Regions from separate parts of the Pseudomonas sp. MUP55 genome, predicted to be linked through region 1. Evidence: predicted binding sites of a transcription regulator. Region 1 holds the regulator's gene; each other region holds the start of a gene.
What was found. Region 1 encodes FliA, which starts transcription of late flagellar genes. Its sites were predicted from a motif close to CTAAAGTTTNNNNNNNNNNNGCCGNTAA; they were not measured.
Positions count from the first base shown of each region.

Region 2: flgM (flagellar biosynthesis anti-sigma factor FlgM) is a predicted target of FliA. The motif match lies at 9,038-9,065, and genes of this name have one in related genera.
Region 3: motA (flagellar motor stator protein MotA) is a predicted target of FliA. The motif match lies at 6,549-6,576, and genes of this name have one in related genera.

Region 1 is NZ_CP138214.1:4,115,056-4,125,670, reverse strand. Features, by position in the region: gene flhB (flagellar biosynthesis protein FlhB) at 1-300, shown strand, start outside; gene SC318_RS18485 (IS3 family transposase) at 1,215-2,045, opposite strand; gene SC318_RS18480 (transposase) at 2,054-2,362, opposite strand; gene flhA (flagellar biosynthesis protein FlhA) at 2,644-4,758, shown strand; gene flhF (flagellar biosynthesis GTPase FlhF) at 4,771-6,087, shown strand; gene fleN (flagellar synthesis regulator FleN) at 6,193-7,026, shown strand; gene fliA (RNA polymerase sigma factor FliA) at 7,023-7,763, shown strand; gene SC318_RS18455 (chemotaxis response regulator CheY) at 7,931-8,305, shown strand; gene SC318_RS18450 (protein phosphatase CheZ) at 8,324-9,112, shown strand; gene SC318_RS18445 (chemotaxis protein CheA) at 9,124-10,615, shown strand, end outside.
Region 2 is NZ_CP138214.1:4,453,043-4,463,657, forward strand. Features, by position in the region: gene SC318_RS20000 (ribonucleoside-diphosphate reductase subunit alpha) at 1-1,742, shown strand, start outside; gene SC318_RS20005 (hypothetical protein) at 1,855-2,847, opposite strand; gene flgE (flagellar hook protein FlgE) at 3,071-4,381, opposite strand; gene flgD (flagellar hook assembly protein FlgD) at 4,413-5,132, opposite strand; gene flgC (flagellar basal body rod protein FlgC) at 5,149-5,592, opposite strand; gene flgB (flagellar basal body rod protein FlgB) at 5,596-6,003, opposite strand; gene cheR (protein-glutamate O-methyltransferase CheR) at 6,314-7,141, opposite strand; gene SC318_RS20035 (chemotaxis protein CheV) at 7,188-8,120, opposite strand; gene flgA (flagellar basal body P-ring formation chaperone FlgA) at 8,196-8,960, shown strand; gene flgM (flagellar biosynthesis anti-sigma factor FlgM) at 9,102-9,419, shown strand; gene SC318_RS20050 (flagellar protein FlgN) at 9,468-9,938, shown strand; gene SC318_RS20055 (flagellar brake protein) at 10,035-10,615, shown strand, end outside.
Region 3 is NZ_CP138214.1:625,754-636,368, forward strand. Features, by position in the region: gene SC318_RS02620 (AhpA/YtjB family protein) at 178-1,713, opposite strand; gene serB (phosphoserine phosphatase SerB) at 1,847-3,061, shown strand; gene asd (archaetidylserine decarboxylase) at 3,192-4,052, opposite strand; gene SC318_RS02635 (rhodanese-like domain-containing protein) at 4,069-4,884, opposite strand; gene SC318_RS02640 (HDOD domain-containing protein) at 4,942-6,477, opposite strand; gene motA (flagellar motor stator protein MotA) at 6,645-7,496, shown strand; gene motB (flagellar motor protein MotB) at 7,500-8,513, shown strand; gene rsgA (small ribosomal subunit biogenesis GTPase RsgA) at 8,681-9,712, opposite strand; gene orn (oligoribonuclease) at 9,821-10,363, shown strand; gene SC318_RS02665 (trimeric intracellular cation channel family protein) at 10,556-10,615, shown strand, end outside.

The DNA.
Region 1 (10,615 bases):
TACGACCCGGAGAAGGGCGGCGCGCCGATGCTGCTGGCCAAGGGCAGCGACTTTACCGCGCTGAAAATTCGCGAAATCGCCGTGGCCAACGACATTCTGCTGCTGGAATCGCCGGCGCTGGCACGGTCGATCTTCTATTCCACCGACCTTGACCAGGAAATCCCGGCCGGGCTGTACCTGGCCGTGGCGCAGGTGTTGGCCTACGTCTACCAGATCCGCCAGTACCGAGCGGGCAAGGGCAAGCGGCCGGATCCGCTCAAGGACCTGCCCATTCCGCCGGACCTGCGTCGCGACACTTGAAATGTGCGCTGACCTGTCAACTTTGACAGTAGCCAATATGCCGCCTTCACTGTCTGATAGAGCGATGAGGCGCGCAGCCATGCGCAGCTCGGGAGGCGGTGATGGACAGGGGCACGGTCAAGTGGTGCGATGCGGTCAAGGGCATTGGTTTCAGGGCTCTGGATCGCGACGGCAACCGCGTTTCCATTCAATCGGCAAGCACTGAATGCTGTGACGCCCCAGCACCGCAACCACTGCCCAAACCGCCCAAACCCCGCAAGCGAAAGCAGTCGCCGGAGGCCTGAACCGGCTACCATCAGATCGTTCCCGCGCGCCTGCGTGGGAATGCCTCCCTTGACGCTCTGCGTCAGCCTTGCTCAATCGGGACGCGGAGCGTCCCAGGCGGCATTTCCACGCAGAGCGTGGGAACGATCAGCATCGCAATCGTGCCTGCCGCTTAGCACTCCTGGCAGCGAGCGTCTACCTGTCAACTTTGACAGTAGCCAAGCGGCGCTTATCACGATTTGATTACTCTGTAGACACTGCGCGCATGTAGTAGACGAGATGCAGGGAGAGCGGTATTGAAGGTGATTACGGGGACTGTCAGCGCCTATCTCTGGACCCGGGGAGAGTGGTTGATCCAGCTGGATTACGGAGCAGAAGAGGTGTTTATCAATTGCTATGATTGGTGCTGTACTGAGCTTTGGGTGGGCAAGCGCATGAGCTTCCAATTGGTCCACAGGCCTCAGGGTGTGTATGCGTTACCGATCAAGGCGCGCAACGGTGGTGGCCGTTGAGCATTCTGATCGTTCACACGCTCCGCGTGGGAGATCACCCTACGTGCCGGAAATTTCTCCGAGAGTTCTGACTGCACGCAATCCAATGTGGGAGGGGGCTTGTTCTGGTCAAGTTTTTCCGGACACCGGTTACGGTGATCAAGCCGCCTCCTGCTCCATGGCTATTGGCGACAGGTAGTTGTTGTAGCTGTGGAGCCTGATTCGGTTGTATCGCATGAAAAAGCGGGTCATATCCTGCTTGGCTTCTTCAACTGTCGTATAGCCTTTGGTGGGCACCCACTCTGATTTGAGCGTCCCGAAGAAACGCTCTGTTGGCGCGTTGTCCCAGCACTGCCCCCTGCGGCTCATGCTTTGCGTTATTCCATGCTCCAGCAGCTCGGACTGAAAGAGCTGGCTGGTGTATTGGCAGCCTTGATCTGAATGAAACATCAAGCCTGCATGTTTGCCTCGAACCTCCACCGCCATTCTCAGCGCCCTGCTAACCAGGTTGGCGTCATTGATCAGAGAAAACGCCCAGCCAACGATTCGGCGGGCGAACAGATCAATCACCGCTGCCAAGTGATACCAGCGTTTCCCAACCATCAGGCTGGTAACGTCGCCGCACCAGACCTGATTAATTGCGGTTGGCTCGAAGTTACGCTCGAGCAGGTTCTTGGCCACAAATGCTTCGACGCCTCTAGAGCGATACTGATGGCGGCGACGCTGTTTGCTGGCCAGATTTGCCTCCGCCATGAGCTTTGCAACTAAATACCTTCCCGCCTTGATCTGTTGGGCCTTCAGGCGCTGAGAGATCATCCGTGCGCCTGCACTTTCCCGGCTTTCGACATGCAATTGCACGACTTTTGCTCTAAGCGCGTCACGCTCGGCATTCGGTGCTGAGCGACGCTTAATCCAGTCATAAAACGCGCTGCGAGAAACGCCTAGCGCACTGCAAAGCAGGCTGGTCGGATATGAACTCGACTCCCTCAGTTCCTCGATCAGGAAAAACGATCGGGATCCGACATCAAGAGAGCCGTAGCCTTTTTTAAGATTTCAGCCTCAGTCTCCAGGCGCTTGATCTTGGCTCGTAGCTGTTGAAGCTCTCGCTGTTCGTCGCTGATAGCCTTGGTACCTGCCACTGGCTGCCCTTTGTGACGTTCTTTACGAACCTGATCAACCCAGCGGCGCAGAGCCGTAGGGCCAACGTCCATCGATGCGCAGACGTCGGGAACTGAGCAGTTATCATCAAGAACCATGCTTGCAGCACGTTGCTTGAACTCGTGGGTATAGGTCTTTCGCTGTTGCATTCGGAACCTCCTGATTGGGCGAATCATATCGCCCTTAAGAGGTGTCCGGGATCATTAGGCCAGTTCAGCTTGCCCCCGATAGCGGTGTGTCAGGCCCCGAAATAGGTGGTTGATGCACCGTCATCGGGGGCAAGCCCCCTCCCACATTGGGTCCCGCATGGAGTCGTACGGGTTCCAGAGCAAAGTTGGAAGGCTTCTTGCAATACCGCCTCCAGGACGCTTCTGCGCGTCAAAACTTTGCTTCAAGGACACGAGGAATACCGGTGGTAGATCGCTCTCAAATGCTCAGCACGGCCCGTGGCACCCTGACTGACCTGTCGCGGGGCAATCTGGGTGTGCCATTGTTGTTGCTGGTGATGCTGGCAATGATGATGTTGCCAATGCCGCCGTTCCTGCTCGACGTGTTTTTCACCTTCAACATCGCGCTGTCAGTGGTGGTGCTGCTGGTGTGTGTGTACGCCCTGCGGCCGCTGGATTTCGCGGTGTTCCCCACCATTCTGCTGGTGGCGACCCTGCTGCGCCTGGCGTTGAACGTGGCGTCCACCCGCGTGGTGATGCTGCACGGCCAGGACGGCCACGCCGCCGCCGGTAAGGTGATCCAGGCCTTCGGTGAAGTGGTGATCGGCGGTAACTACGTGGTCGGTATCGTGGTGTTCGCGATCCTGATGATCATCAACTTCGTGGTGGTGACCAAGGGTGCCGGGCGTATCTCCGAGGTGAGCGCGCGCTTTACCCTGGACGCGATGCCCGGTAAGCAGATGGCCATCGACGCCGACCTCAACGCCGGCCTGATCGACCAGAACCAGGCCAAGTCGCGCCGTGCCGAAGTCGCCCAGGAAGCCGAGTTCTACGGCTCCATGGACGGTGCGAGCAAATTCGTGCGCGGTGACGCCATCGCCGGCCTGCTGATTCTGTTCATCAACCTGATCGGCGGCATGGCGGTCGGTATCTTCCAGCACGGCATGACCTTCGGCGATGCGGGCAAGGTGTACGCCTTGCTGACCATCGGTGACGGTTTAGTGGCGCAATTGCCATCACTGTTGTTATCCACAGCCGCAGCCATCATGGTGACCCGTGCGTCGGGCTCCGAAGACATGGGCAAGCAGATCAGCCGCCAAATGTTCGCGTCCCCCAAGGCATTGGCGGTGGCGGCGGGCATCATGGCGATCATGGGCATCGTGCCGGGCATGCCCCACGTCTCGTTTCTGAGCATGGCGGCCATGGCTGGCGGCGGTGCCTACCTGTTCTGGAAAAAGCAGAATGCGGTCAAGGTCCAGGCCCAGCAGGAAATTGCCCGCCAGCAGGAACTGCTGCCGTCCCCGGCCCGCGCCCAGGAAACCAAGGAGCTGGGCTGGGATGACGTGACCCCGATCGACATGATCGGCCTGGAAGTCGGCTACCGCCTGATTCCGCTGGTGGACCGCAACCAGGGCGGCCAGTTGCTCGCGCGGATCAAGGGCGTGCGCAAGAAGCTGTCCCAGGACCTGGGCTTTCTGATGCCCACCGTGCACATTCGCGACAACCTCGACCTGGCCCCCAGCGCCTACCGCCTGACCCTGATGGGGGTGATCCTGGCCGAAGCGGAGATCTACCCGGACCGCGAACTGGCGATCAACCCAGGCCAGGTGTTCGGCACGCTCAACGGCATCACCGCCAAAGATCCGGCTTTTGGCCTGGAAGCGGTGTGGATCGAAGTCAGCCAGCGCAGCCAGGCGCAGTCCCTCGGTTATACCGTGGTCGACGCCAGCACCGTGGTCGCCACCCACCTCAACCAGATTCTCTACAAGCACTCCCACGAACTGATCGGCCACGAGGAAGTCCAGCAATTGATGGGTTTGCTGGCCAAAGCCTCGCCGAAACTGGCCGAAGAACTGGTGCCGGGCGTGCTCTCGCTGTCGCAGTTGCTCAAGGTGTTGCAAGCCTTGCTCGCCGAACAGGTGCCGGTCCGGGACATTCGCAGCATTGCCGAGGCCATCGCCAACAATGCCGCCAAGAGTCAAGATACTGCCGCGCTGGTGGCCGCGGTGCGCGTCGGTTTGTCCCGTGCAATCGTGCAAAGCATTGTAGGCATTGAGTCTGAGCTGCCTGTTATCACCTTGGAGCCAAGGTTGGAACAGATATTGCTCAATAGTATTCAGAAGGCAGGACAAGGCCAGGAAGAGGGCGTTCTGCTGGAGCCAAGCATGGCTGAAAAGCTGCAGCGTTCGTTGATCGAAGCCGCGCAGCGCCAGGAAATGCAGGGCCAGCCAGTGATTCTGCTGGTGGCCGGTCCGGTCCGCGCGATGTTGTCGCGCTTTGGACGCCTGGCAGTACCGAATTTGCACGTGTTGGCTTACCAGGAAATTCCTGACAATAAGCAAGTGACTATCGTCGCGACAGTAGGGCCCAACGGCTGAGGGTAGTGGGTTATGCAAGTGAAGCGTTTTTTCGCCGCCGATATGCGTCAGGCCATGAAGTTGGTCCGCGATGAGCTGGGCGCCGATGCCGCGATTATCGGCAACCGTCGTATTGCCGGCGGTGTCGAGCTGACGGCTGCCCTGGATTACACGCCCCAGGCCCTGGCTCCGCGCGTGCCGAACATGGAGCTGGAGGACGAGCTGCGCAAGACCGCTTCGCGCATCGTCTCGGCCCAGGCCGAACTGAGCATGCGTGGCGACAGCGATGCCACCACCAACCGCCAGCTGTTCGCCGGCTTGCCCCTGACCGCCGCCGAGCCGCTGGTTGAACCTACCTTTGTCGAACCGCCACGTCCCGCCGCGCCAGCCCCGGCCGCCACGGTCGACCAGCGCGTGTTCGATTCGATGCGCTTTGAACTCAACGGCCTGCGCGAGCTGCTCGAAGTGCAGCTCGGCTCGCTGGCCTGGACGCAACTGCAAGGCAGCAAGCCGCAACAAGCCAACCTGTGGCGTCGCCTGCAGCGCATCGGCCTGTCCGGTCCGTTGTCCCGCGACCTGCTGGCGCTGACCGCCGAAGTCCAGGAGCCGCGCCAAGCCTGGCGCATGCTGCTGGCGCATTTGGCGCGGATGATCGCCACCCCGGAAATCGAACCCCTGGAAGAAGGCGGTGTGATCGCCATGGTCGGCCCCGCCGGCATGGGCAAGACCACCACCCTGGCCAAGCTGGCCGCGCGTTATGTGCTCAAGTACGGCGCGTCGAATATCGCGCTGGTGAGCATGGACAGCTACCGCATTGGCGCCCAGGAGCAACTCAAGACCCTGGGCCGCATTCTCAATGTGCCGGTGACCCACGTCGACCCGGGCCAGTCCCTGGCCAATGCCCTCGATCCGCTGCTGCGCAAGCGCGTGGTGTTGATCGATACCGCCGGCCTGCAAGCCAGCGACCCGGCCCTGCGCATGCAGCTCGAAAGCCTGGCCGGACGCGGCATCAAGTCAAAAAATTACCTGGTGCTCGCAACCACCAGCCAGAAACAGGTTCTTACCGCTGCCTATCACAGTTACAAGCGCTGTGGCCTGGCCGGTTGCATCCTGACTAAACTGGATGAAACCGCCAGCCTGGGCGAAGTGTTGAGCCTGGCAATCAGTCATGAACTGCCGGTCGCCTACCTGACCGACGGGCCGCGGATCCCGGATGATTTGCATCTGCCGCGCCGTCATCAGTTGGTCAGCCGTGCTGTCAGTGTGCAAATGCAAGACGAGCCTAGCGAGGAAGCGATGGCCGACATGTTCGCCGACCTTTACCACAACCCGGCAAAGCGGGTGGGGTGAGGCAGGATGAACACCGTGAAATGTACCTACATCGATGGCCTGCAAGCGATACACGCGGCCAACCCCTGTAGCCTGCGTCTAAGCAAGACAAGGTAAAGAAATAAAATGGGCAGCATGCATCCCGTACAGGTGATCGCGGTGACCGGCGGCAAAGGTGGCGTCGGCAAAACTAACGTGTCAGTGAATTTGTCCCTGGCCCTGGCAGAGCTTGGCCGTCGCGTCATGCTGCTGGATGCTGATCTGGGCCTGGCGAACGTGGACGTTCTGCTGGGGCTGACACCCAAACACACCCTCGCCGATGTGATCGAAGGTCGCTGTGAGCTGCGCGATGTGCTGCTCCAGGGCCCCGGTGGCATCCGCATCGTGCCGGCCGCCTCGGGCACCCAGAGCATGGTGCACCTGAGCCCGGCGCAGCATGCCGGCCTGATCCAGGCTTTCAGCGATATCGGCGACAACCTCGACGTGCTGGTGATCGACACCGCCGCCGGGATCGGCGAGTCGGTGGTCAGCTTTGTGCGCGCCGCCCAGGAAGTGCTGCTGGTGGTCTGCGACGAACCCACCTCGATCACCGACGCCTACGCCCTGATCAAACTGCTTAACCGTGACTACGGCATGAACCGCTTCCGCGTGCTGGCCAACATGGCCCAGAGCCCGCAGGAAGGCCGCAACCTGTTTGCCAAGTTGACCAAGGTCACGGATCGCTTCCTCGACGTCGCCTTACAATACGTCGGTGCGGTGCCCTACGACGAGTGTGTGCGCAAGGCCGTGCAGAAGCAGCGTGCGGTCTATGAAGCGTTCCCCCGTTCGAAGTGCGCACTGGCGTTCAAGGCCATTGCCCAGAAGGTCGATACCTGGCCGTTGCCTGCCAACCCTCGGGGGCATCTGGAGTTTTTCGTCGAGCGATTGGTACATCAGACGAGCGCAGGACCGGTGCTATGACAGCGAACGGCTACAACGCCTACAAGAAGTCCGCCCGTGACACTCAGGGCGAATTGATCGAGCGCTATGCGCCGTTGGTCAAGCGTATTGCCTATCACCTGTTGGCTCGTCTGCCCGCCAGCGTGCAGGTGGAAGACCTGATCCAGGCCGGCATGATCGGCCTGCTCGAAGTGTCGACCAAATACGATGCGAGCAAAGGCGCGAGTTTCGAGACGTATGCGGGTATTCGTATCCGTGGTGCGATGCTCGATGAGGTGCGTAAAGGGGATTGGGCGCCGCGTTCGGTACACCGCAATACGCGAATGGTCAGTGACGCAATTCGCGCAATTGAAGCAAAAACCGGTCGTGACGCTAAAGATCATGAAGTTGCGGCCGAACTCCAATTGAGTCTCGATGATTATTACGGGATTTTGAACGATACCTTGGGCAGCCGCCTGTTCAGTTTCGACGACCTGTTGCAGGACGGCGAACACGAAGGGCTGCACGAGGACGGCGCGAGCGCGCATATGGAACCGTCGCGCGATCTGGAAGATGAACGCTTCCAGGGGGCGCTGGCGGAGGCCATTGCCAATTTGCCGGAGCGCGAGCGCCTGGTGTTGGCGCTGTACTACGACGAAGAGCTGAACCTCAAGGAAATCGGTGAGGTCCTGGGGGTCAGCGAATCGCGTGTCAGCCAGTTGCATAGCCAGTGCGCGGCCCGCTTGCGGGGGCGGTTGGGAGAGTGGCGCGCGCGCTGACAGGCAGTGTGGGGACACTGCAGACGCTACCGCGGGGGTATGAGCCTTCGCGGTTTCGTTGCGTGGTGCCCTGGGCAGTCCTTTTTGTGTAACGCCTGTTGAATGAAGTGGCGCGTCCAGGTGCTGGGCGCGTTTAAGACTGCTTGGAGGTCGAATTGGACAAGAACATGAAAATCCTCATCGTTGATGACTTCTCAACGATGCGGCGGATCATAAAAAACCTGTTGCGTGACCTTGGGTTCACAAACACGGTCGAGGCGGACGATGGCATTACCGCCATTCCGATCCTCAACAGCGGCAGCATCGACTTTCTGGTAACCGACTGGAACATGCCGGGCATGACCGGTATCGACTTGCTGCGCCACGTGCGTGCCGATGAAAAACTGCGCAGCCTGCCGGTGTTGATGGTGACCGCCGAAGCCAAGCGTGAACAGATCATTGAAGCCGCCCAGGCCGGGGTCAACGGTTACGTGGTCAAGCCATTCACAGCATTGGCCTTGAAAGAGAAGATCGAAAAAATCTTCGAACGCATCCACGGCTAAAGCCATCGCGGGGGAGCTATGGAGAATAACGAAACGTCACAGGGCGATTTTGAGTCGACCCTGAAGAAACATGCTCACCAGTTGGTCGACAGCCTTGAAAAGGGCCAGTTCGGTGATGCGGTGCAGTTGATCCATGAGCTTAACCAGACCCGTGACCGCGGCCTGTACCAGGAAGTGGGCAAGCTCACGCGTGAGCTGCACAGCGCGATCGTCAATTTCCAGATTGACCCGCGCATGCCCCAGGCCGAAGAAATTTCGCAGATCACCGATGCCACCGAACGCCTGTCCTATGTGGTCAGGCTGACCGAGGCGGCGGCCAACCGCACCATGGACCTGGTGGAGAACGCCACGCCTCTGGTCAACGGCATGGCCACTGAAGCCCAGGCCCTGAGCGCTGACTGGGGCCGCTTCATGCGCCGTGAAGTGGGGGCTGAAGAGTTCCGTGAGCTGGCCCGCCGGGTTGACGGTTTTCTGTCGCGCAGCGAACAGGAAAACCGCACGGTGGCCAGCAACCTCAACGACATTCTGCTCGCCCAGGATTACCAGGACCTCACCGGTCAAGTGATCAAGCGTGTGACCCAACTGGTCACCGAAGTGGAAAGCAACCTGCTCAAACTGGTGCTCATGGCCGGCCAGGTCGACCGTTTTGCCGGCATCGAACATGACCGCGAAGCGATCCTCTCGGAAAAAGATCCACAAAAACATCTCGCCAAGGGTGAAGGTCCGCAGATTCATGCCGATAAACGTGAAGACGTCGTATCCGGTCAAGATGACGTAGACGATTTGCTGTCCAGTTTAGGCTTCTAAGGAGCACCCACATGAGCTTCGGCGCCGATGAAGAAATCCTTCAGGATTTCCTTGTAGAGGCCGGCGAAATTTTAGAGCAACTGTCCGAACAACTGGTCGAGCTGGAAAGCCGTCCGGATGATGCGAACCTGCTCAATGCAATTTTTCGCGGTTTTCACACTGTAAAAGGGGGCGCCGGCTTCCTCCAGCTCCATGAGCTGGTGGAGTGCTGCCACATCGCCGAGAACGTCTTCGACATCCTGCGCAAGGGTGAGCGTCAGGTCGACTCGGAATTGATGGACGTGATTCTCGAAGCACTCGATGCGGTCAACGGCATGTTCAGCCAGGTGCGTGAACGTGCACCGGTCACCGCCGCCACCCCGGAACTGCTGGCCGCCCTGGCGCGCCTGGCCGAACCGGCGGCCGAAGCACCGGCCGCGCAAGCCGAGCCTGAGCCTGTGGTAGAAGCCGAGCCGGACGTGACCGACAGCGAGTTCGAACAGCTGCTCGATTCGCTCAATGCGGTCAAGGCTCAAGCTGAGGCCCCGGCTCCGGCTGCAGCCGCGCCTGTTGCCGCGCCGACCAGCGAAGACATTACCGACGCGGAATTCGAATCCCTGCTCGATCAGTTGCATGGCAAGGGCCAGTTCGCGGCTGACGCCGTGGCTCCGGCCGCTGCACCGCCGGCGCCAGCCGCCAGCGCCAGCACCGATATCACCGACGACGAATTCGAGGCGCTGCTCGACCAGCTGCATGGCAAAGGCACGTTCGTCGCCGATGCCCTGCCGAACGTTGCGGCCACCGCAGCCGCTCCAGCTGCCAAGTCTGAACCGGCCGCTGACGGACTGATCTCCGACAACGAGTTCGAAGCCTTGCTGGACGAGCTGCACGGCAAAGGCAAGTTCACCGAAGTGGCCCCTGCCGCCGCCGCGGCGGTGGCTACGCCAGCACCGGTCGCCGCCAAAGCCGCGGCTCCGGCCGCCGCGCCCGCCCCGGCGCGTGCCGCCGCTGCGCCGGTTGCCGACAAGCCTGCCAGTGAAGCCGAAACCACCGTGCGCGTGGACACTGCGCGCCTGGACGACATCATGAACATGGTCGGCGAACTGGTACTGGTGCGTAACCGCCTGGTGCGCCTGGGCCTGAACAGTGGCGACGAGGCCATGCAGAAGGCCGTGTCGAACCTGGACGTGGTCACCGCGGACCTGCAGACCGCCGTGATGAAAACGCGCATGCAGCCGATCAAGAAGGTCTTCGGCCGTTTCCCGCGCCTGGTGCGCGACCTGGCGCGTCAGCTCAAGAAAGAAATCAATCTGGAACTGGTTGGCGAAGAAACCGACCTCGACAAGAACCTCGTCGAGGCCCTGGCCGACCCGCTGGTCCACTTGGTGCGCAACGCCGTCGACCATGGCGTGGAAACCCCGGAAGAACGCGAAGCCTCCGGCAAGTCACGCGGTGGCAAGGTGATCCTGGCGGCCGAGCAAGAGGGCGACCACATCCTGCTGTCGATCACCGATGACGGCAAAG
Region 2 (10,615 bases), 340 kb from region 1:
GCATCTACCACGCGATCCACGACAACGCCATGTTGTCCAAATTCGCCGGCGGCCTGGGCAACGACTGGACGCCGGTGCGTGCACTGGGTTCGTACATCAAGGGCACCAACGGTAAATCTCAGGGCGTCGTACCGTTCCTGAAGGTGGTGAACGACACCGCCGTCGCCGTGAACCAGGGTGGCAAGCGCAAAGGCGCTGTGTGTGCCTACCTGGAAACCTGGCACATGGACATCGAAGAGTTCATCGAGCTGCGCAAGAACACCGGTGATGATCGTCGTCGTACCCACGACATGAACACCGCCAACTGGATCCCTGACCTGTTCATGAAGCGTGTCTTCGATGACGGCCAGTGGACCCTGTTCTCGCCATCCGAAGTCCCGGACCTGCACGACCTGACCGGCAAGGCCTTCGAAGAGCGCTACGAGTACTACGAGGCCCTGGCCCAGTACCCTGGCAAGATCAAGCTGTTCAAGACCATCCAGGCCAAAGACCTGTGGCGCAAAATGCTGTCGATGCTGTTTGAAACCGGCCACCCATGGCTGACGTTCAAAGACCCATGCAACCTGCGCAGCCCGCAGCAGCACGTTGGCGTGGTCCACAGCTCGAACCTGTGCACCGAGATCACCTTGAACACCAACAAGGACGAGATCGCCGTTTGCAACCTGGGCTCGATCAACCTGCCGAACCACATCGTCAACGGCAAGCTCGACACCGCGAAGCTGGAACGCACCGTCAACACCGCCGTACGCATGCTCGATAACGTGATCGACATCAACTACTACTCGGTGCCACAGGCGCAGAACTCCAACTTCAAGCACCGTCCGGTAGGCCTGGGCATCATGGGCTTCCAGGACGCGCTGTACCTGCAGCACATTCCTTACGGTTCCGATGCGGCCGTCGAGTTCGCCGACAAGTCCATGGAAGCGGTCAGCTACTACGCGATCCAGGCTTCCTGCGACCTGGCCGACGAGCGCGGCGCCTACGAGACATTCCAGGGTTCGCTGTGGTCCAAGGGCATCCTGCCGCTGGATTCGCAACAGATCCTGATCGAAGCCCGCGGCCAGAAGTACATCGACGTTGACCTCAACGAAACCCTGGACTGGGCGCCGGTACGTGCCCGTGTGCAGAAAGGTATTCGTAACTCCAACATCATGGCCATCGCACCGACCGCGACCATCGCCAACATCACCGGCGTATCGCAGTCGATCGAACCGACCTACCAGAACCTGTATGTGAAATCGAACCTGTCGGGCGAATTCACCGTGATCAACCCGTACCTGGTCCGCGACCTCAAAGCCCGCGGCCTGTGGGACTCGGTGATGATCAACGACCTCAAGTACTACGACGGTTCGGTGCAGCAGATCGAGCGCATCCCGCAGGAGCTCAAAGAGCTCTACGCGACGGCGTTCGAAGTGGACACCAAGTGGATCGTTGACGCCGCCAGCCGTCGCCAGAAGTGGATCGACCAGGCGCAGTCCCTGAACCTCTACATCGCCGGCGCCTCGGGCAAGAAACTTGACGTGACCTACCGCATGGCTTGGTACCGTGGCCTGAAAACCACCTACTACCTCCGTGCCCTGGCCGCGACCAGCACCGAGAAGTCGACCATCAACACCGGTAAGCTCAACGCCGTTTCCAGCGGCAACCACGGTGATGACTCGGTACTCGCCGCACCTGCCGGCCCGGCGCCGGTACCAAAGGCCTGCGCGATTGACGAGCCGGATTGCGAAGCTTGCCAATAAGATGAAGTGGTTCCGGGCTTGAATAGCCGGAACCGAAAAACCCCTGATAGACCCAGGCAACAGTTGGGTATATCAGGGGTTTTCTTTTACCTGGCAGAAAACCAGTCTGTCGCTAGATCAGGACGGTTGCGATGCCCGAGTTGGGCACACCACCACGCTGCCCCCACAACTCGACGCGGCCGTTGATCACCGCCATCGAGTGACCGCCGTATTCCACTGTACCGACTTTGCTGCTTCTCAAGTCGGCATCCGTCGCCGGCCTGTAAAGCCCCCTCAGCCCCAAGCGATCCAGGCCTTCACGAGAGTACTCTCCATCGTTGAGGCTGTTCATTGCGGCCATGAAGCTGCGCCCTGCCGTACCATCGTTGTTTTCCATTTGTGCCCGCTTGGCACTCGCGGCATACATGAAGTTGGCATCGGTCATCATCGCAGGATCGTCGCCCTTGAAACGGGCGTGTGTGGCAGCCTCCCGCACTTCATTCCTGGTCAAAGACAGCTTGAAGCCATCTCGCATGGTCACGTCATAGCCTGCGCTCGTTTCCTTGACCTCCTTGAAGACATCCGTCGGTTTCTGGCCGTAGCGCATCATGGCGGCTTTTATGGCAGAAACGGTGACGCAATTGCCGTCAGGTCCCTGGCTGAAACCGCTCCATATATTGTCGGGCTTTTTCCCGGGATTGGTGGTGTCGGGCTTGTAGTTGAAATGTTTCGAGCCTTCGGTAATCGGCTTGTTGCTCATGGATTCGCGGGGACCGAAATCCGCCGGGTTTACCCGGCTGCCACCTCCGCCGCCCCTTGGCGATGGCGATGGCGATGGCGAGACAGGTGGGGCTGTATCATCATCAGGAAACCACTCTTTCAGCAGTCGCTTTAAAAGCTCAAGGAACTGCCCGGACGCGTCCTCAATCAGCTTGTTAAGAATCTCCTTGAGCTTCTCGCCTCCCAATTTCTCACGCAGCGCATTCAACTTGTCGCGCGCATCCTGAATCGCCTGCGTCTTGCCCGACTGCTTTGCCTCCAGCATGTCATTGAGCAAGGTTTTTACCGCTGCCTTGTCGGCATCTGGCGCGGCCGGTATTGATTCAATTGGCGCCACGCCTGGCATAAATCCGGCACGTCTTGTATCGGACGTAAAAACCCCTGAACTCCACATATTCCCGCCCCCATGATTGGTGAGCTTCACAAGCTCTGGTCCGATCAGTGGCAAGACGGGGGTGCCGCGTTCCTTCCTCTGGTGGTTAACGAGTAATCCGATGTGTCTGAGGCAACTTTCCTACGCCCACAAAAAAGCCCCTCTTACGAGGGGCTTTCTGTACAGCGCTGACGCATCAGGTCATCTGAATGATGGTCTGCATGATGGTGCTCTGGGTGGAAATCGTCTTGGCGTTCGCCTGGTAGTTGCTCTGGGCCTTGATCAGGTCCACCAGCTCATTGGTCAGGTTGACGTTGGAGTTTTCCAGCGAGTTAGCCACGATCGAACCCAGGGTGCCGGCTTGCGGGGTGTCGTAACCAGGCTGACCCGACGCGAAGGTCTCTTTCCAGGTGGTGCTGCCAGCGGGCTGCAGACCCTGTTCGTTGTTGAAGCTGGCCAGCGAAATCTGGCCGATGGCCTTGCTCTGCTGGTTGCTGAACGTGGCGAACAGCACGCCGCTGCCGTCGATCTTCAGGCCGGTGATCTGGCCGGTGGCATAGCCATCGGTAACCGGAGGGTTACGGTAGGTGGCCGAATTGTATTGGGTAATGTTGGCCATGTTGACGGCAATCCCCGTCGGGTTGGCATTCGCGCCATTGGCCTTCCACACACCATCGGTCACGGTGCCCGGCACCCAGCCTGTCACGGTGAGCGTTTTGTCGGATACGCCACCGGTGACTACGCTGGTGAGCTTGCCGGCGCCATCGAAGGTTAATGTCGAGGCGACAGGCGGGGTCGACGGGGTACCGGTCGGCGAGGAACCGTCAGGATTGCGACCGTCGATCAAGGTGTAGGCATTCCACTTGTTGCCGTCGGTTTTCACCAGGTACTGCACCATCGGGTGCGCGTTGCCCTGGGTATCGTACAAGGTGGTGCTGTACTGGGTGGTGAAGGTGTCGGTCTTGGTGGGATCGAACGGCTTGGCCGTTTGGTCGATCACCGGCTCCGAGGAGTTCAGGTTACTGGTGGAGTCAACCTTGGTGGATGCCTTGGGCGGCAGGTTAGTCAGGTTCAGTTGCAGGTCGGTGAGACCGCCCTTGATGATCTTGCCGTCATCATCCGCCGCATAACCTTGCAGACGCGAGGTACCGGTGTTGTTGGTGATGTAGCCGTCCTTGTCGGCACGGAAGGCACCGCTGCGGGTGTATTCCAGCGAACCGTCGCTGCCCTTCTGGACGAAGAAGCCACCACCCTGGATCGCCATGTCCAAGATACCGCCGCTGCCGTTAACGTCACCCTGGGTGAATTGCTGGGACACCGCCGCCAGGTTCACGCCGTTACCGATGCTGTTCTGGCCAGTGCCCAGTTTGGACGCCGCGTAGATGTCGGCGAACTCCGCACGAGACGACTTGAAGCCCGTGGTCGCGACGTTGGCGATGTTGTTGCCGGTCACGTCCAGTTGTTTGTTGGCCGCATAGAGGCCGCTAAGGCCGATATTAAAAGACATGTTTCTCTCCCTCTGCCGTATCTAGCCGGCTCTATGTACCGATAGTCTGGATTTGCGACAGCTTGACGCTGCCCATGCCGCCCGCAAGGTTGAGCAGCATTTCGCCGCCGGTCTTGCTCAGCGTTACGCTGGTCACCGTTGCCGGCAGCGAAGTAGCGAGGGCAACCGCGTCGCCCTTGTCGTTTTTGGTGGAGGCCGCGAAGGTGTAAGTGCCCGCTGGGGCGACCTCTCCCTTGTCGTTCTTGCCATCCCAGATAAAGTCCGAAGAACCTGCGCTCTGGGCGCCCATATCAAGGGTGCGCACCACATTGCCGTCTTTGTCGGTGATCTTGATCGAGACGTTGCCCGTCGCCGCCGTCACCGCCACCGAACCGGTCATGCTCTTGCTGGTATCGACCAGCGCCTTGTCGGTCTGAGTGATGATCGAACGCCCCACCAGCGATGAAGCCTGCAGCGCCTGGGAAGAGCTGAAGTTGCTCGAGATGTTATTCACCGAGTCGTTCAGAGTGTTGATGCCTTCCAGGCTGCTGAACTGCGCCAGCTGGGCCACGAACGCACCGTTGTCCTGTGGCGACAGCGGGTTCTGGTTTTTCAGCTGGGTCACCAGCAATTGCAGGAATGCATCCTTGCCCAAGGCCTGGTTGCCGGTGGCGGCTTTGGAAACATTCGCTACATTGTTCGACGCGTCCTTGACCTTGGAGTTGAACAGGTCCTGGACAGCCGTATTGTTGGATGTATCAACGATGGCCATTATTTGGCGCCCCTTATCACTGACCCAGGGTCAGGACCTTCTGCATCATGGTTTTGGCGGTGTTCATCATTTCCGCGTTGGTCTGGAACGAGCGACTGGCGGAAATCATGTCGGCCATTTCCTCGACCACGTTGACGTTGGGGTAGTAGACATAACCCTTTTCGTTCGCAGCCGGATGGTTGGGTTCGTAGCGCGCTTCAAGGTTGCTCTGGTCTTCAACCACACCCAGCACCTGCACGCCCTGGCCAGCGGCATCCTGGTTCTGGAACAGCGAATCACTGCCGCCGCTCTGGCCGCCCTGGAACATGGTGGCAAATACCGGGTGACGGGCACGGTAAGTCTGGTCAATGCTCGAAGACACGGTCTCGGCGTTGGCGATGTTACTGGCGACGGTGTTCAAGCGCGTGGTCTGCGCGCTCATGCCACTGCCGGCAATATTGAAAACACTGGACAGGGACATGGCTTACTCTCCACGCAGGGCTGACATCAGCCCTTTGAATTTGCTGTTGAGCAGGGTAAAGCTGGCCTGGAAGTTCACCGAGTTTTCGGCGTAGTTCGATTGTTCCAGTTGAGCATCGACGGTGTTCTGGTCGATCGACGGCTGCATCGGCGTGCGATACAGCAGCGACTCGTCACCACTGCTCAGGCCTTGCGCTTCGATATGACGGCTGTTGGTCATGTTCAAGGCGAAGGTGCCGTTCTTGGTCTTGTCCTGCTGCGCGGCGAGCACGGCGGAGAAGTCCAGATCCCGAGCCTTGTAGTTCGGGGTGTCGGCGTTGGCAATGTTGTTGGCCAGGACTTCGGCACGCTGGGCGCGAAAGCCCAGGGCTTGTTCGTGGATACCGAGCGCTTTATCGAAGCTGATGCTCATGGCGGAAACCTTTAGGCTGACCTGCTGTTCGTTAACAGGGCTATAGCAAGGTGCATGCCAATCTTTTGGAGCCCCGTATATCAGGGGCTTGCGGGGGAGAAGGCTTGCGGCAATGCCAGAAAAGCGGCAAGCCATTTCCGCCTGGCGCCAGTAAAGCGGCAATCGGGAGTTGCCGCTTTCTTCAACTTTGCCGTAGATACGATTGTGGGAGGGGGCTTGCTCCCGATAGCGGTAGTTCAGTTGATGTTCCTATCACTGATACACTGCTATCGGGGGCAAGCCCCCTCCCACATTTTTGACTGCGTATTGCTTATTTGGCCTGGTAGATGATCCCAGGACTGCACTGCACCATCTGGAAATGATCAGGCAGGCCGTTCAGTGCCTCGGAAGCACCGAGGAACAAATAGCCGCCACGCTTGAGCGTGCCATGGATACGCAACAGGATGTCTTTCTTCACTTCGGCGGAGAAATAAATCAGCACGTTGCGGCAGAACACCATGTCGAACTTGCCCAGGCTGGCGTAGCTGTCGAGCAGGTTGAACGAGCGGAACTCCACGCGGTTCTTGATTGGCGCCTTGATCGCCCAACGCCCTGCCCCTTTGGGGTCAAAGTAGCGTTGCAGCCGCTCCTGGGACAAACCTCGGCCCAGCGCCAGGCTGTCGTACTCACCGGTCTTGCAGTTGGTGAGCATGGTGCCCGACAAGTCCGTCGCCACAATCTGCGCGCCGGCCTTCAACTGACCCATGTTCGTCCGTTCGAACTCGTCGATGGACATCGAGATCGAATACGGTTCCTGACCCGACGAGCACGCGGCCGACCAGATACGCAGGCGCTGGCCCGGGCTGGCCTTGATGGCTTCGGGCAGCACCTTGTTCTTGAGCACCTCAAAAGGATAGGTATCACGAAACCACAGGGTTTCGTTGGTGGTCATGGCATCGACCACCATCTCCTTGAGCCCACTGCGCGGCTGCCCCTGGATCCGCTGGACCAACTCACCCAGGGACTTGATGCCCTGCTGTTCCATCAGCTTGTTGAGGCGGCTGGATACCAGGTATTGCTTGTTTTCACCAAGCAATATGCCACAGGCCTTTTCCAGGAAGACCCGGAACTGTTCGAAATCCAAATTACCCGTAGACAATGATACCGCCTCTTAAATCGTGTGACCGCCAGGAGGGAAAATCCCCCTAGCCGTGATCTGCTGCCTTGATCCGGTCAACTACCCGGGATGCGAGGTCATCAGGCCGGAATTTAGCCAGGAAGTCATCTGCGCCGACCTTCTTGACCATTGCCTGATTGAATACCCCCGACAACGAAGTATGCAGGATGATATGTAATTTTTGCATGCGTGGATCGCTGCGTATCTCAGCCGTGAGGGTGTAGCCATCCATTTCCGGCATCTCGATGTCGGAAATCATCATCAGGAATTCTTCTTCCGGTTTCTTGCCTTCATCCACCAGCTTGCGCAGGTAATCCAAGGCCTGACGTCCGTCATTGAGGGCAACGACATCGACACCGACGGTTTGCAGGCAACGCGTGACCTGCTTGCGAGCGACAGAGGAGTCGTCCACGGTCAACACGCGCAGGGACACCGCCTTGTGCGCCGTCTCGGCATCCACCACGCCGACCGAAATGGTCTCCGAGGTCGGTGCGACTTCGGCGAGGATTTTCTCCACGTCAATGATTTCCACCAGTTGATTGTCCACGCGCGTCACGGCCGTCAGGTAGTGATCGCGCCCGGTGCCCTTGGGTGGCGGGTGGATCTCTTCCCAGTTCATATTGACGATACGTTCCACCGAGCGCACCAGGAACCCCTGGGTCTTGGTGTTGTACTCGGTAATGATCACGAACGGGCTCTGACGGTCCTGCAAACCAGAGGAGCCAGTGGCCATTGCCAAGTCAAGAATCGGAATGGTCGCGCCACGGATATTGGCGACGCCGCACACCACCGGACTGGATTTAGGCATGATCGTCAACTTGGGACACTGCAACACTTCACGCACTTTAAACACGTTGATGCCGTACAGCTGCTTGCCGTCCAGGCGGAAAAGCAACAACTCCAGGCGATTCTGCCCTACCAGCTGTGTGCGCTGGTTTACTGAATCCATTACACCTGCCATGCCCAGACTCCTAAATCCCAGAGGTACGATGCGTACCCAACACTAAACGGCACGAGCTTTGCTATTTGGTTGGCTATGGATATTAAAACGACAGTTTCCCGACGCCCTTGCCGCCCAAAGTACCGCAGACTGCTCTGCGCCGCGATGGCGCTGCTTGTCTGGGGCGTGGGCGTCGCGGCTCGCGCCGACAACGTCACCCTGCCTGATCTCCTTATCGGCGTCACCCAGGGCTTTCTTGAATTCACTGTAGAAGATTATCTGGAGTCCACACAGACACCTGGACGCTATGAGATTCAGGTCAACCAGCTGGACCCGCGCCTGCGCATGCCCATGTGTGACAAGGAATTGACAGCCACCCTGGAAAGCCCGGCCCAGCCCATCGGCCGCGTAACCGTCAAAGTACGCTGCGAAGGCGCGTCTCCCTGGACCGTGTTCGTGCCGGCCCAGGTCAAATTGTTCCGCGACGTTGTTGTGGTAGCGCGACCATTGAAGCGCACCGGCATTATTGGCTATGACGATGTTGCGTTGCGTGAACGGGATATCAGCTTGATCAACCAGGGTTACCTTACCTCCCTGGACCAGGCGATCGGGCAGCGGCTTACCCGACCAATGGTCACCGATCAGGTCATCACGCTGGTTCATCTGGAGCAGGCTGAAGTGATTCGCAAGGGTGACCAGGTGGTGATTTCCGCCAGCAGCGGCGGGCTGAACGTAAAAATGCCGGGGGAAGCGCTGTCCAACGGTGGCATGAGCGAACAGATACGGGTGAAGAACCTCAACTCGAACCGCGTGATCAAGGCGCGGGTGACGGCGCCTGGCCAAGTGGAGGTGGCGCTATAGATGACTGGAATCAGTTGCCCGCTTTTCCTACACTGTGGGTTGGATGCCGAGCCTTGCGAGTTAATTGTCACTCGCGGCTAAAGTTTGTCCGGGTATGGCCGAAAACATGGCAAGCGTCCAAATACCCAGAGGTTTTTTATCATGGTCATTGATTTCAATCGTTTGAACAGCAACCAGCCCCTACCGGGCGCCACGCGCACCAACGGTGCCAAGGAAAGCGTAGAAGCCAAGTCTCAGCCCGTGAAGGCAGAGCAGGCAAGCGCGAGCCCGAGTGGGGAATCGGTACACCTGAGCAATGAGGCTCAACAGTTGCAGAAAGTCACTGACTCGCTGCGCGATCAACCGATCGTCAATAAAGCCCGCGTGGCCGAATTGAAACAGGCAATCGCCGACGGCACTTACACAGTCGACAGCAACCGTGTAGCCAGCAAGCTGCTTAACTTCGAAGCCGAGCGCTAGGCAAAGGCCTTCGCTGGGCTTCTGGACGCTTAACACCCAAGGCCAGCCATGCACCACGACGAACATTTGCTTGAACTGATCATTGATGATCTGGCGCCGACGCAACAATTGCTCGAGCTGCTTAAAGAAGAGTCCCTGGCACTGTATGGCCGGGATATGCCTTTGCTCGAAGAAATACTGGCGCGCAAACAGTCGCTGATTGTGCTGCTCGAACAGCACGGCAAGAAACGCAGCGAGATCCTGACCAGCCTGGGCTTGCCCGCCGATCACGACGGCCTGGCACAGCTGGCGAGCCATTCCTCGGTCGGCGAACAGTTACTGGCGCAAAGCAAAGCGCTCAATCAACTGCTCGCTCAATGCCAGGAAGCCAACCTGCTCAACGGCCAGTCGATCCAGCTTCAGCAAGCCACCACTGCCAACCAGTTACGCATTCTTCATGGCGGCGAGCCTCCGGCGCTCTATAACGCCCAGGGTTCCACTTCGCGCCTGGTCAAGCCAAGCACCCGCAGCCAAGCCTGACGCCGGTTTACAGCGCGACCTATCCAAGGTGCGCTACATACTGGCAAAATGCCGGTTCTTGCGTGTAGTCGTATTTTGCCTGGAGATGGAACAACCGTGTTCAACGCCCCTAATGCGGAAGATGCACCGCAGCCACCGAAGGTCCTCACCACGCCTCTGGAAATCGCCAGCACGCTGCGGATGCTCCAGGACAGCCATGATCCGCTGATCATCACTTTCCACGAACGCAGCCAACGCTTCCAAAGCTATCTTGTGGACATCGATCGGGACAGCAAGACACTGACCCTGGACGAGATGATTCCGCGTGATGGTGAACGTTATCTGGAAAATGGCGAACCCTTCCGCATCGAGGGTTTCCATGATGGGGTACGGGTTGCCTGGGACAGTAACGGCACGCTGAACATCAGCGAAAAAGACGGCCACCGCATCTACACTGGCAGCATGCCCGGCGAAGTGGTCTACCATCAGCGTCGTGATGCGTTCCGCGCTGCATTGAAGCTGGCGCAGTTGGTGAACATTGAACTGGGTGGCGAGAAGCTCAAGGCACCGCTCAGCGGCAAGCTGCTGGACATCTCGGCCACCGGGTGCAAATTGCGCTTTGAAGGGGATATCTCCGAACGCCTGCAGTTGGGCCAGGTGTATGACCGCTTTATCGCCGCGCTGCCGTTCGGCAGCAT
Region 3 (10,615 bases), 2.5 Mb from region 1:
ATCGGGAGCAAGCCCCCTCCCACCGGGTTTCTGTGGTGTGCTTCAAGCTGCCGCACGGAGCGCAGACCAAATGTGGGAGGGGGCTTGCCCCCGATGGCGGTGGTTCAGTGAGTGATGTGCTGACTGATACTCCGCTATCGGGGGCGAGCCCCCTCCCACAAGGTTTTGCGGTGTGCTTCAGGGCTTGCGCGTCTCATGCATCCGCGCCAACTGACGCTCTAGCATCGACGGGTACGGCTCCATCAACCGCTCAACACAGCTGGCCCCTTCAGGGCTGGCAATCGGGCGGATACGGGCGCGCTGGCGGATCAGCGAATCTTCACTGATCTTGCGCTCCACCAGCAGCAGGTTGCGGCTGTGTTGCGACAAGGCCAGGGCGTCCTGGGCGATCTCGGTCAGCAGCAGGTCGATCTGGCTGATGCCGAACAGGTCATCGCCCACCGTCAGGCCAAGCTGCAGTTGCAGAGTGATGCCGCTGTCCGCCACTTCGATCTGCAGGGCATGGCCCAGGGCGCGCAGCAACTCGCCGCAGCAGATGGCGTTGGTCAAGTAGTCTTCGCCGCTGTCTTCGCTGTGGAACAGCATCAACGTGCTGCCGTCGTTCAGGGTGTGCAATTCGCTCTGGTAGAGCGAGGCGGCCTGGTCGAGGCAGTCGCGGTAGCGTTCCAGCAGTTCCGTCAAACGGGCGCGGGGCAGGCGGCGCAGTTGGTCCTGGGCACCCAGCTGCACGGCGAGTACGGCGCTGTACTGCGGCTCGGTGCTTTTGGCCGGAAGCGGTTTCGGCGCTGCCGCAGGCGCGGCGTCGGCGGTGTCGCGCAGGTCGGCAAACGGGTCTTCGTCGTCCAGCTCGTCTTCTTCGGCCTTGATCACGTGCCGCGGCGCAGGCTTCAAACCCGCGACCGGAGCGCTGTCGTCAAAGCCTGGGTCACGCAGGTCACGAACCTCAAACTCAGGCTCGTCGTTGTAGTCGGCGTCGTCGTACTCCGGCTCGGGCTCGGGTTGAACCTCAGGCACGGTCGGCTCCGGGGCGAAGCTGGCATGCAGCTGGCGCGCGAGGTCGCCGATTTCGTCCTGGCGGTCGGTGGCCGGGGTGTGTTCGTCGATATCGCGTAGCCAGATACGCAGCTGCATCAGCGGCGTGGAGATATGCCGCCCGAGGCGCAGGCTCAACGCCAGGGCCAGGGCCAGCAGGATCGCGCTCAGGATGCCCATGCTTTGCAGGCTGATGGTCATCGGCTGTTGGAACTGTTGCATGTCCAGGCTGATGCGCAATTGGCCGGCTTTTACGTCCTGGAACGTGATATTGCTCTGATACAAACCTTCGGCTTCCCCCAGCAGGCCGTTTTTCGGGCGCTGCCCGGCTTCGGCCATGATCCGGTTGTCCACGCTATAAATAGCGGCGTGGGCCACCAACGGGTTCTTGGTCAGGTTGTTGAGCAGCACGTTGAGGCTGAGGATGTCGTTGGACACCAGCAACTCAGTCGCCGAGGTGGCGGTCTGGGTGGTCAAGCTCTCGCCCAGGGCGTCGGCTTGCTCGTGCATGGCCTGCTTGAATTGCAAACCCATCACGCAGGCGTAGATCACCAGGGCCAGAGCGACCAGGATGACGTTATGGCTGGCGATGCGTAATGCGATCGGTACACGGCGGTGGCGCAGTGCCCGGAAGATCAGCAGGAAGAAGTTATCGGTTTTTACTGGCGTGGGCCGGTTCACTTGCGCTCGGCTCTTGGTCCGTGAAGTTGACGCGCAGTATAGCGACAGGCCCATGACCGGCAAAGCGCTGGCTGTGCCCGATGGTCACTGAAAGTGGGTAGAATGCGGTTTTTTTCCAGCCTGGGGGTGCGCTTTGCGCGAAATTGTCCTGATCAACATCACAGGTCTTGACCGACCGGGTCTCACCGCTGCCATTACCGGCGTTCTGGCCCAGGGTGGTGTGAACATTCTCGACATCGGCCAGGCGGTGATCCACGACACGCTGTCGTTCGGCATCCTGGTGGAAATCCCCAGCACCGAGCAGGCGTCCTCGGTACTCAAGGACATCCTGTTTACGGCCTACAAGCTGGATCAGCAGGTGCGCTTCACGCCGGTGTCCGAGGCCGATTACCAGCATTGGGTCGAAGGACAGGGCAAGAAACGCCATATCGTTACGTTGCTTACCCGCAAGGTCACGGCCGAACAGCTGCAGCGCGTGAGCTCGATCACCGCGCATTACGGTTTGAACATCGACCATATCGACCGTCTGTCGGGTCGCATGCCGCTGGATACGCCAGCGGACAAAGGCAAGGGCTGTATCGAGTTCTCCGTGCGGGGTGAGCCGGCCGATGCGCAAGCGCTGCGCGCCGAGTTCCTCAGCGTGGCCCAGGAGCTGAATGTCGACATCGCCTTCCAGGAAGATTCGCTGTTCCGGCGCAACCGTCGCCTGGCGGTGTTCGACATGGACTCCACGCTGATCGAAGCCGAAGTCATCGACGAACTGGCCAAGGCCGCCGGTGTGGGCGAGCAGGTCTCGGAAATTACCGAGCGCGCGATGGCCGGTGAACTGGATTTTCGTGCCAGCTTCAAGGAGCGCCTGGCGCTGCTCAAAGGCCTGGATGTGAGCGTGCTCGACTCAATCGGCGCCTCCCTACGCCTGACCGAAGGCGCCGAAACCCTGTTTGCCGAACTCAAGCGCCTGGGCTACAAGACCGCCATCCTGTCCGGCGGCTTCACCTACTTTGCCAAACAGTTGCAGGCCAAACTGGGCATTGACTATGTGTTCGCCAACGAGCTGGAAGTGGCGGATGGCAAAGTGACCGGCGTGGCCGTGGAGCCGATTGTCGACGCACAGCGCAAGGCAGACCTGCTCAAGGAGTTGGCGCACAAGGAAGGCTTGCGTCTGGAACAGACCATCGCAGTCGGCGACGGCGCGAACGACTTGCCGATGCTGGCGATTGCGGGGTTGGGTGTGGCGTTCCGCGCCAAGCCATTGGTCAAGCAATCGGCCAAGCAGGCGATTTCGACCTTGGGGTTGGATGGGGTGCTGTATCTGCTGGGCTTGCGCGACCGCGATGGTCAGCTTTAACTGACTCAATGCGGTAAAAAAAATGTGGGAGGGGGCTTGCCCCCGATAGCGGTGGGTCAGTGAGCGATGTGCTGACTGATACTCCGCCATCGGGGGCAAGCCCCCTCCCACATTGGTTTTGCGTCCGGCTTCAGGCTTTAGGTGAACCGATGCCCTGGCCCATTTGCACCGGCGTACCCGCCGCCAGCTCTTGCGCCCACTGCACCTGATCCGGTCCGAACAGCACGATGGCGGTTGAGCCCAGCTTGAAGCGACCCAACTCAGCGCCTTTCTCCAAGTGGATCGGTGCGCGGGCAGCTTCGTCATAGCGGAAGGTTTTCAGCTCGCGCTTGGGGGGCGTAACCAGCCCGGCCCACACCGTCTCAATCGACGCCACGATCATCGCGCCCACCAACACCACGGCCATCGGGCCGCGTTCGGTGTCGAACAGGCAGACCACCCGCTCGTTACGCGCAAACAACTCCGGTACGTTTTCGGCGGTGGTCTGGTTCACCGAGAAAATCCGCCCCGGCACATAGACCATCTCGCGCAAGGTACCGGCCAGCGGCATATGCACGCGGTGATAGTCCTTGGGCGACAGATAGATGGTGGCGAAGTCGCCGCCCATGAACGGCGCCGCCAGCGCTGCGTCGCCGCCCAGCAGTTCCAATACGCTGAAACTGTGGCCCTTGGCCTGGAATACACGGCCGTGTTCGATCGGGCCAAGCTGGCTGACCGCGCCATCGGCCGGGCTCAGTACGGCGCCCGGGGTTTGATCCAGTGGGCGCGCACCGTCTTTCAGCGCACGGGTGAAGAAGGCGTTGAAGTGCTCGTAGGCAGTCACGTCTTCCACCAGTGCCTGGGACATGTCCACTTGGTAACGCTTGGCGAACCAACGGGTGAAGGCGTTCTTGAACCAGTGCACGCGGCACTCGGCGATGCAGCCGGCCAAGCGCGACAGCAGGTGGTGCGGCAGCAGGTACTGACTGAGGATAAACAACTGCTTTTTCATTAAGTGTCCTTGAACTTCAAATCTCGACGGGGGTGTCGGGGTGGTTGCCCCATTCGCCCCAGGAACCGGCATAACCTTTGACGCGTGGATAACCGAGCGCCTTGGCCACCAGGTAGGTGAAGCCAGAGCGGTGGTGGGTCTGGCAGTGGGTGATGATTTCTTTATCGCGGGTCAGCCCGAGGTCTTCGAGCACCTGCGGCATGTCGCGGCGGATGCGCAGGCTGCGCGCCTTGTCCATACCGGCGGTCCATTCGAAGTTCACCGCGCCGGGGATGTGCCCCCCTTTGGCCGCGAGCACTTTTTCGCCGGAATATTCCAGCGGGCCGCGGGCGTCCCAGATACCCAGGTCGGCCGCGCCGAGCCGGCTTTGCAGGTATTCGCGGGTGGCGGTGGGACCGTCGTGCAGCGTAAGGCTCACCGGCCCGCCAACAGGCGCGGGTACATCGGTGGAAACCGGGTGGTTTTCCTCCAGCCACGCCAGAAGGCCGCCGTCGAGGTAGTGATACTTCTGGTGGCCGATGACATCGAGCAACCAGATAAAGCGCCCGGCCCAGCCGCCGCCTTCGTCGTCATAGACCACATAGGTGGCGTCGGGGGTGTGGCCCAGCTCGCCGAACAGCTTTTCCAGGTAGGCCTTGTGCGGCAGCAGGCCTGGCGCGGGCGGCTGGCCCAATTGGGTGCGCTTGGGGTCAACGAAATGCGCGCCGGGGATGTGTCCTTCGGCGTAGCGGGCGGCACTGGTGAGGTCCACCACAATCAGGTGTTCGGCATTCAGGCGACCTTGCAGGTCGCTGCATTCGATCACCAGCGGCAAGCCAGAGAAGTCAGGCATGTGAGGTCTCCTGGGCACAAATGTTGGCGATAAAGGAGGGCGATTGTAGCGCAAGCATCAGGCGCTGCGGTTGGTAAAGCTGTGCAGGGCTTTTTCGATGCATTGCGCGGTTTTGCCGAAGGCTTGCACGGTGGTTTCCGAGAACGGCCCGCCGCCCTGGTCCGCCACCATCAGCATCACCACCCGGCCATTGCAGCTCAGCGAGCGCAGCAACAGGTGTTCGCCGGTAAACAGGCGGCGCAGGATCGGCGGCAGCAGAGCCGAGAACTGCGCATGGTTGTCCGGTCCGAGACGCACCTGCGCGGATTTTTCCAGCAGGCGTTGCAGCAGCGTGCTGTTGACGACGTCCAGGCTCAGGTTGGCAGCGTCCCTGGGCAGGCCATCGGCCTGATGCACACGCAAGGTACTCAAGGCGCGATCCGCCATGAACAGCAATACGCGTTGCATGCCGCTGGCGACCAGGGCTTCCTTGGCGCAAGTGGTCAGGTGCATCGCATTGGCAAAGCGGCTCGGTTCGACCAGCAGCTCGGTGCAGCGGTTGCGCCACACCGCCAGGGCTTCGGCAGTGGGAGGCGGCGCGGGCAGCAAGCCACGGTGGACTTTTTGCACATGCCACGGCCAGATCAGCGACAAGGCCGGGTGCCAGAGGTCGGGCATCAAGGTGCTGCGCGCGCTGGTCACCGCTTGCTGGTGAACCTGCTGCTGCACATCACCCAGTGGCTCCTGCAGGTAAAGCGCCGTGAGGTATTGCCAGCGCTCGGTGTGCGGGCAGGTCCAGGACTCTTGCGCCGACATCGCCAGGCCGTTGGCCAATAGCACGGTGTTGGCCGGCTGGTTCAGCCAGCGGCGCAGGTTGGGCTCGGCGTCGAGCAATTGCTGGTGGCGCAGGGGGTCGTCCTCGCGGGCGATACGCAATGCCTTGACCAGCAGGCGCTGCTCGCCCAGCAGCAGGTTATAACCCTGGGACACCCAGATCGGCAGGTGCCAGGCTGCGGTCAGGCCGAGGCACAGGTCCAGCAGGCGCACGCCGAACAGTTGCTGCTCGACCTGGCGCGCCGACTCGCCCTTATGGATCACCCGCAGCTCCCATTCTTCCAGAAGCTTGGGATAGGCGACGGCCATCGGCCACAACGGTGACAGAAACAGCAGGCTGCCCCAATGAATGTCCTGCCACAAGCGCGCCAGGCGGCTGCCGAACAAGCCGTTGGCTTGCTGCGAGGCATGCTGGCTGACCAGCAGCAGTTGGCGCAGCGCCACGGGAATTTCAGCGGCCGGCACCGAAGGCAGGCGCGCCAGCAGCTCCTCGGCGCGTTTGAGGCCGAGGCGGTTGAGCGCCACTTCGAGGTTTTCCGCAGGTTCCGCGAGGCTGCCGTGAGTCTGGCTGTTGGCCTCGCGCATTACGCTGAGCACCAGGGCCGGGCTGTTTTGCATCAGCTCGGCAATGTCCCTCAGTGAGCTGCGACTGTCGCGAATGGCTTTGCACACGCGCTCATGGCTGGCCCGGGGGACCGGCAGCAGTACATCGTCCAGGCGCTTGATCCAGGCGGCAAGGGTGGTGGGTTTTGCAGTTGGGACTGTCGTTTCATTAGCCATGATTGGGGCGCGATCATCACGTGGGTTCAACACACCCGGAACGGGCTCAATTGGCTTTTCGCCTTAACGGGCTATAGTCTGGCGCAGTTTTGCCGATAAGTAGAACAAGAGTTTTTCAGCAGCACCCACTATGTCCATGAACCCGACGGCGCAAGTACAGATCCCCTATGGCTAAAATTATCGGCATCATTGTCGTCCTCGCAAGTGTGCTCGGTGGGTATGTCCTGTCCCACGGTAAAATTGCCGCGCTGATTCAGCCTTTTGAAGTGATGATCATTGGCGGCGCCGCCTTTGGTGCCTTCCTGCAGGCCAACCCCGGCTACATGACCATGCACGTGATCAAGAAGTCGCTGGGCATGTTCAGCTCGCGCTTCTCCCACACCTTCTATCTGGAAGTGCTGGGGCTGGTCTACGAGATCCTCAACAAGAGCCGCCGCGAAGGCATGATGGCCATTGAAGGCGATATCGAAGACGCCGCCGCCAGCCCGATTTTCGCCAAGTACCCGGCCGTGCTCAAAGACGAGCGCATGACCGCGTATATCTGCGATTACCTGCGCATCATGTCCTCCGGCAACATGGCGCCCCATGAACTCGAAGGCCTGTTCGACATGGAGCTGTTCAGCCTCAAGGAAGAGCTGGAGCATCCGTCCCACGCCGTGACCGGCATCGCCGACGGCATGCCCGGTTTCGGTATTGTCGCGGCGGTACTGGGTATCGTGGTGACCATGGCCTCCCTCGGCGAGGGCGACCAAGCGGCTATCGGTATGCACGTCGGCGCGGCGTTGGTGGGTACCTTCTTCGGTATTCTGGCGGCGTACGGTTTCTTCGGCCCGCTGGCGACGTCGCTGGCCCACGATGCCAAGGAAGAGATCAACCTCTACGAAGCGATCAAGGCGTGCCTGGTGGCATCGGCATCCGGCATGCCGCCATCGCTGGCGGTCGAGTTCGGGCGCAAAGTGCTGTACCCGAAACATCGCCCAAGCTTCTCCGAGCTGGAGCAAGCGGTTCGCGGTCGCTAAGCCATGGAAAACAATCAGCCAATCATCATCAAGCGCGTCAAGCGCTTCGCTGCGGGGCACCATGGCGGCGCCTGGAAAATCGCCTTCGCCGACTTCGCGACGGCGATGATGGCGTTCTTCCTGGTGCTGTGGCTGATGTCCACCGCTACCCCGGAACAGAAGATCGCCATTGCGGGCTACTTCAAGGACCCGATTGGTTTTTCGGAAAGTGGTACGCCCTTCGTGATCGACCTGGGCGGATCGCCGCAGTTGGCGCCCGAGCGCACCATCAACCCGGAAGTGCAGACCGAATCGCCCCAGGAGAAAATCCCGATCGAGCGCGATACGGTCGAAACCATGGCCGAGCAGGTCGAGAAAGAGCGCTTGGAGCTGTTGTTGCAAGAACTGCAGACCAAGGTCGAAGAAAACCCGCAACTGCTCAAGTTCAAGGATCAGATTTCCTTCGAGATTACCCCGGAAGGCTTGCGTATCCAGATCACTGACGCCGCCAACCGGCCGATGTTCGATTCCGGCAGCGCACGCTTGAAGCCGTATTTCGAAGATATCCTGCTGGCCATGGCTGACACCATCAAGGCGGTGCCGAACAAGATCAGCATCAGCGGCCACACCGATGCCAAGCCTTATGCGGGGCAGGGCGACTTCGGCAACTGGGAACTCTCGGCCAACCGTGCCAACGCCGCCCGCCGTGCGCTGGTGGCTGGCAGCTACCCGGACCCGCAAGTGGCGCGGGTGGTAGGTTTTGCTTCATCGCAGCTGTTCGATCCCAAAGAGCCGTTCAACCCGATCAACCGTCGCATCGATATCGTCGTGCTGACCAAAAAGGCCCAGCGTGCGATTGAAGGCGACCAGCCGCCACCGCCGGCCCAGGGCGAAGGCGCCCCCGGTGAAGTGCCGGCGGACCCGAATGCGCTGCCGCCAGGGCAGGAGCCGCTGCCGGCCCATGAACTGCGGCAGAAGCTGAACCTGTTTGATGACGGTGGTGTGAAAGAGCCGACGGCGCCTGCGCCGGGGTCCTGAACGCCAGATACAAGAAGGCCGCGATAATCGCGGCCTTCTTGTATCTGGCGTCTCATTGTAGGAGCGAGCTTGCTCGCGAAAAACGTCAACGATAACGCGTGTATTCAGGATGCCCGCGTTGCGCTTGGTGGCTTCGCGAGCAAGCTCGCTCCTACAGAGTTGGCGGCCTAGTAACTGCTCTCAGGCAAACTCGCAATAATCGACCGATAACTGTTCATCCGCTGCTGCTGCACGCGACCATCCTCCAGGGCCTTGAGCAAGGCACAGCCCGGCTCGCGGTCGTGTTTGCAGTCGCGGAAGCGGCAGGTGCCGATCAGGTCGTTGAACTCGATAAAGCCTGCTTCCACATCGCTGCGACTGACATGCCCGAGGCCGAATTCACGGATACCCGGGGAGTCGATCAGCTCACCGCCACCGGGGAAGTGGAACAGCCGTGCGGTGGTGGTGGTGTGCGTGCCCTGGCCGGACAGCTCCGACAGCGGGCCGACGCGGGTGTCGACTTCCGGCAGCAGGCTGTTGACCAGCGACGACTTGCCCACGCCGGACTGGCCGACAAACACGCTGATACGCCCGTCCAGCTGCTGTTGCAGCTGTTCCATGCCGTTGCCGTGATGGGCCGAGACTTCCAGCACCGGGTAACCCAGGGTGCGGTAGACCGCCAGCAGCGCGTTGAGCGCCGGAGCGTTTTGCTCGTCGATCAAGTCGAACTTGTTCAGCAGCAGCAGTGGGCGGATGCCGGCATGCTCGGCGGCGACCAGGTAGCGGTCGATCAGGTTGGCGTGGGGCTCGGGCAGCGGCGCGAACACGATCACGATCATGTCGACGTTGGCCGCCACCGGCTTGAGCTGGCCGCGGCTGTCGGGGCGGCGCAGTTCGGTGCTGCGTGGCAACTGGGCGACGATCACGCCGATGCCCTGGTTGCCGGCACGCCATACCACCTTGTCGCCGGTCACCAGCGCAGGCAGGTTGGCGCGCAAATGGCAGCGGGAGACTTGGCCGGCGAGGTCGCCTTCCAGCGCCTCGACCTCGACCTGCACGCCGAAGTGCGCGATCACCAGGCCCGTTTGTTCAGGCCCCAGGTCGCCGCCTTCAAGCGCTTCCACGGCGGAGGATTCACGTTTGGCGGCGCGTGCTGCGCGCTCGCCTTGAATCTTTTCGATGCGCCAGTTTTGGCGACGATTGAGCTGGCGTTTGGCCATTGGTGTTCCGTGTCGATAATGCAAAAGTTGGGTGAAACGGTCGCGAGTCTAGCACGGCGCCGCCTGCTAAACTGCCCGGCTAAGCCAAGGTGCCAAGAGAATCAAGCCATGCAAAACCCACAGAACCTGATTTGGATCGATCTGGAAATGACCGGTCTGAATCCTGACACCGACGTCATCATTGAGATGGCGACGATTGTCACCGACAGCAACCTCAACACGTTGGCTGAAGGTCCGGTCATCGCCATCCACCACAGCGATGCCGTGCTGGCCACCATGGACGAGTGGAATACCCGCACCCACGGTAACTCGGGCCTGACCCAGCGTGTACGCGACAGCCGCATCAGCATGGCCGAAGCCGAAGCCGAAACCATCGCCTTCCTGCAAAAATGGGTGCCCAAGGGCAAGTCACCGATCTGCGGCAACAGCATCTGCCAGGACCGTCGCTTCCTTTATACGCACATGAAGGGGTTGGAAAGCTATTTCCACTACCGCAACCTGGACGTGTCCACCTTGAAAGAGCTGGCTGCGCGCTGGGCGCCGGAGGTCAAGGACAGCTTCCATAAAGGCAGTACGCACCTGGCACTGGATGATATTCGCGAGTCGATTGCCGAGCTGCAGCATTACCGCAAGCATTTCATCAAGGCTTGATGATGTAGCGCCTGGGCTGGCGCTTTCGCGGGCAAGCCCACTCCCACACTTGCCCGCGTTGTCATGACGAAGGCAGTACAAATGTGGGAGGGGGCTTGCCCCCGATGGCCAACGACTCGGTTTATCGTCTTGCGCCCCCTTTTGGTGCCATCACCAAATGATTAGACTGCCGGCCTCCCTGCAAGGATCGCCATCATGCTGCTGATGCTCTACCTCATCGCCATCACCGCCGAAGCCATGACGGGCGCCTTG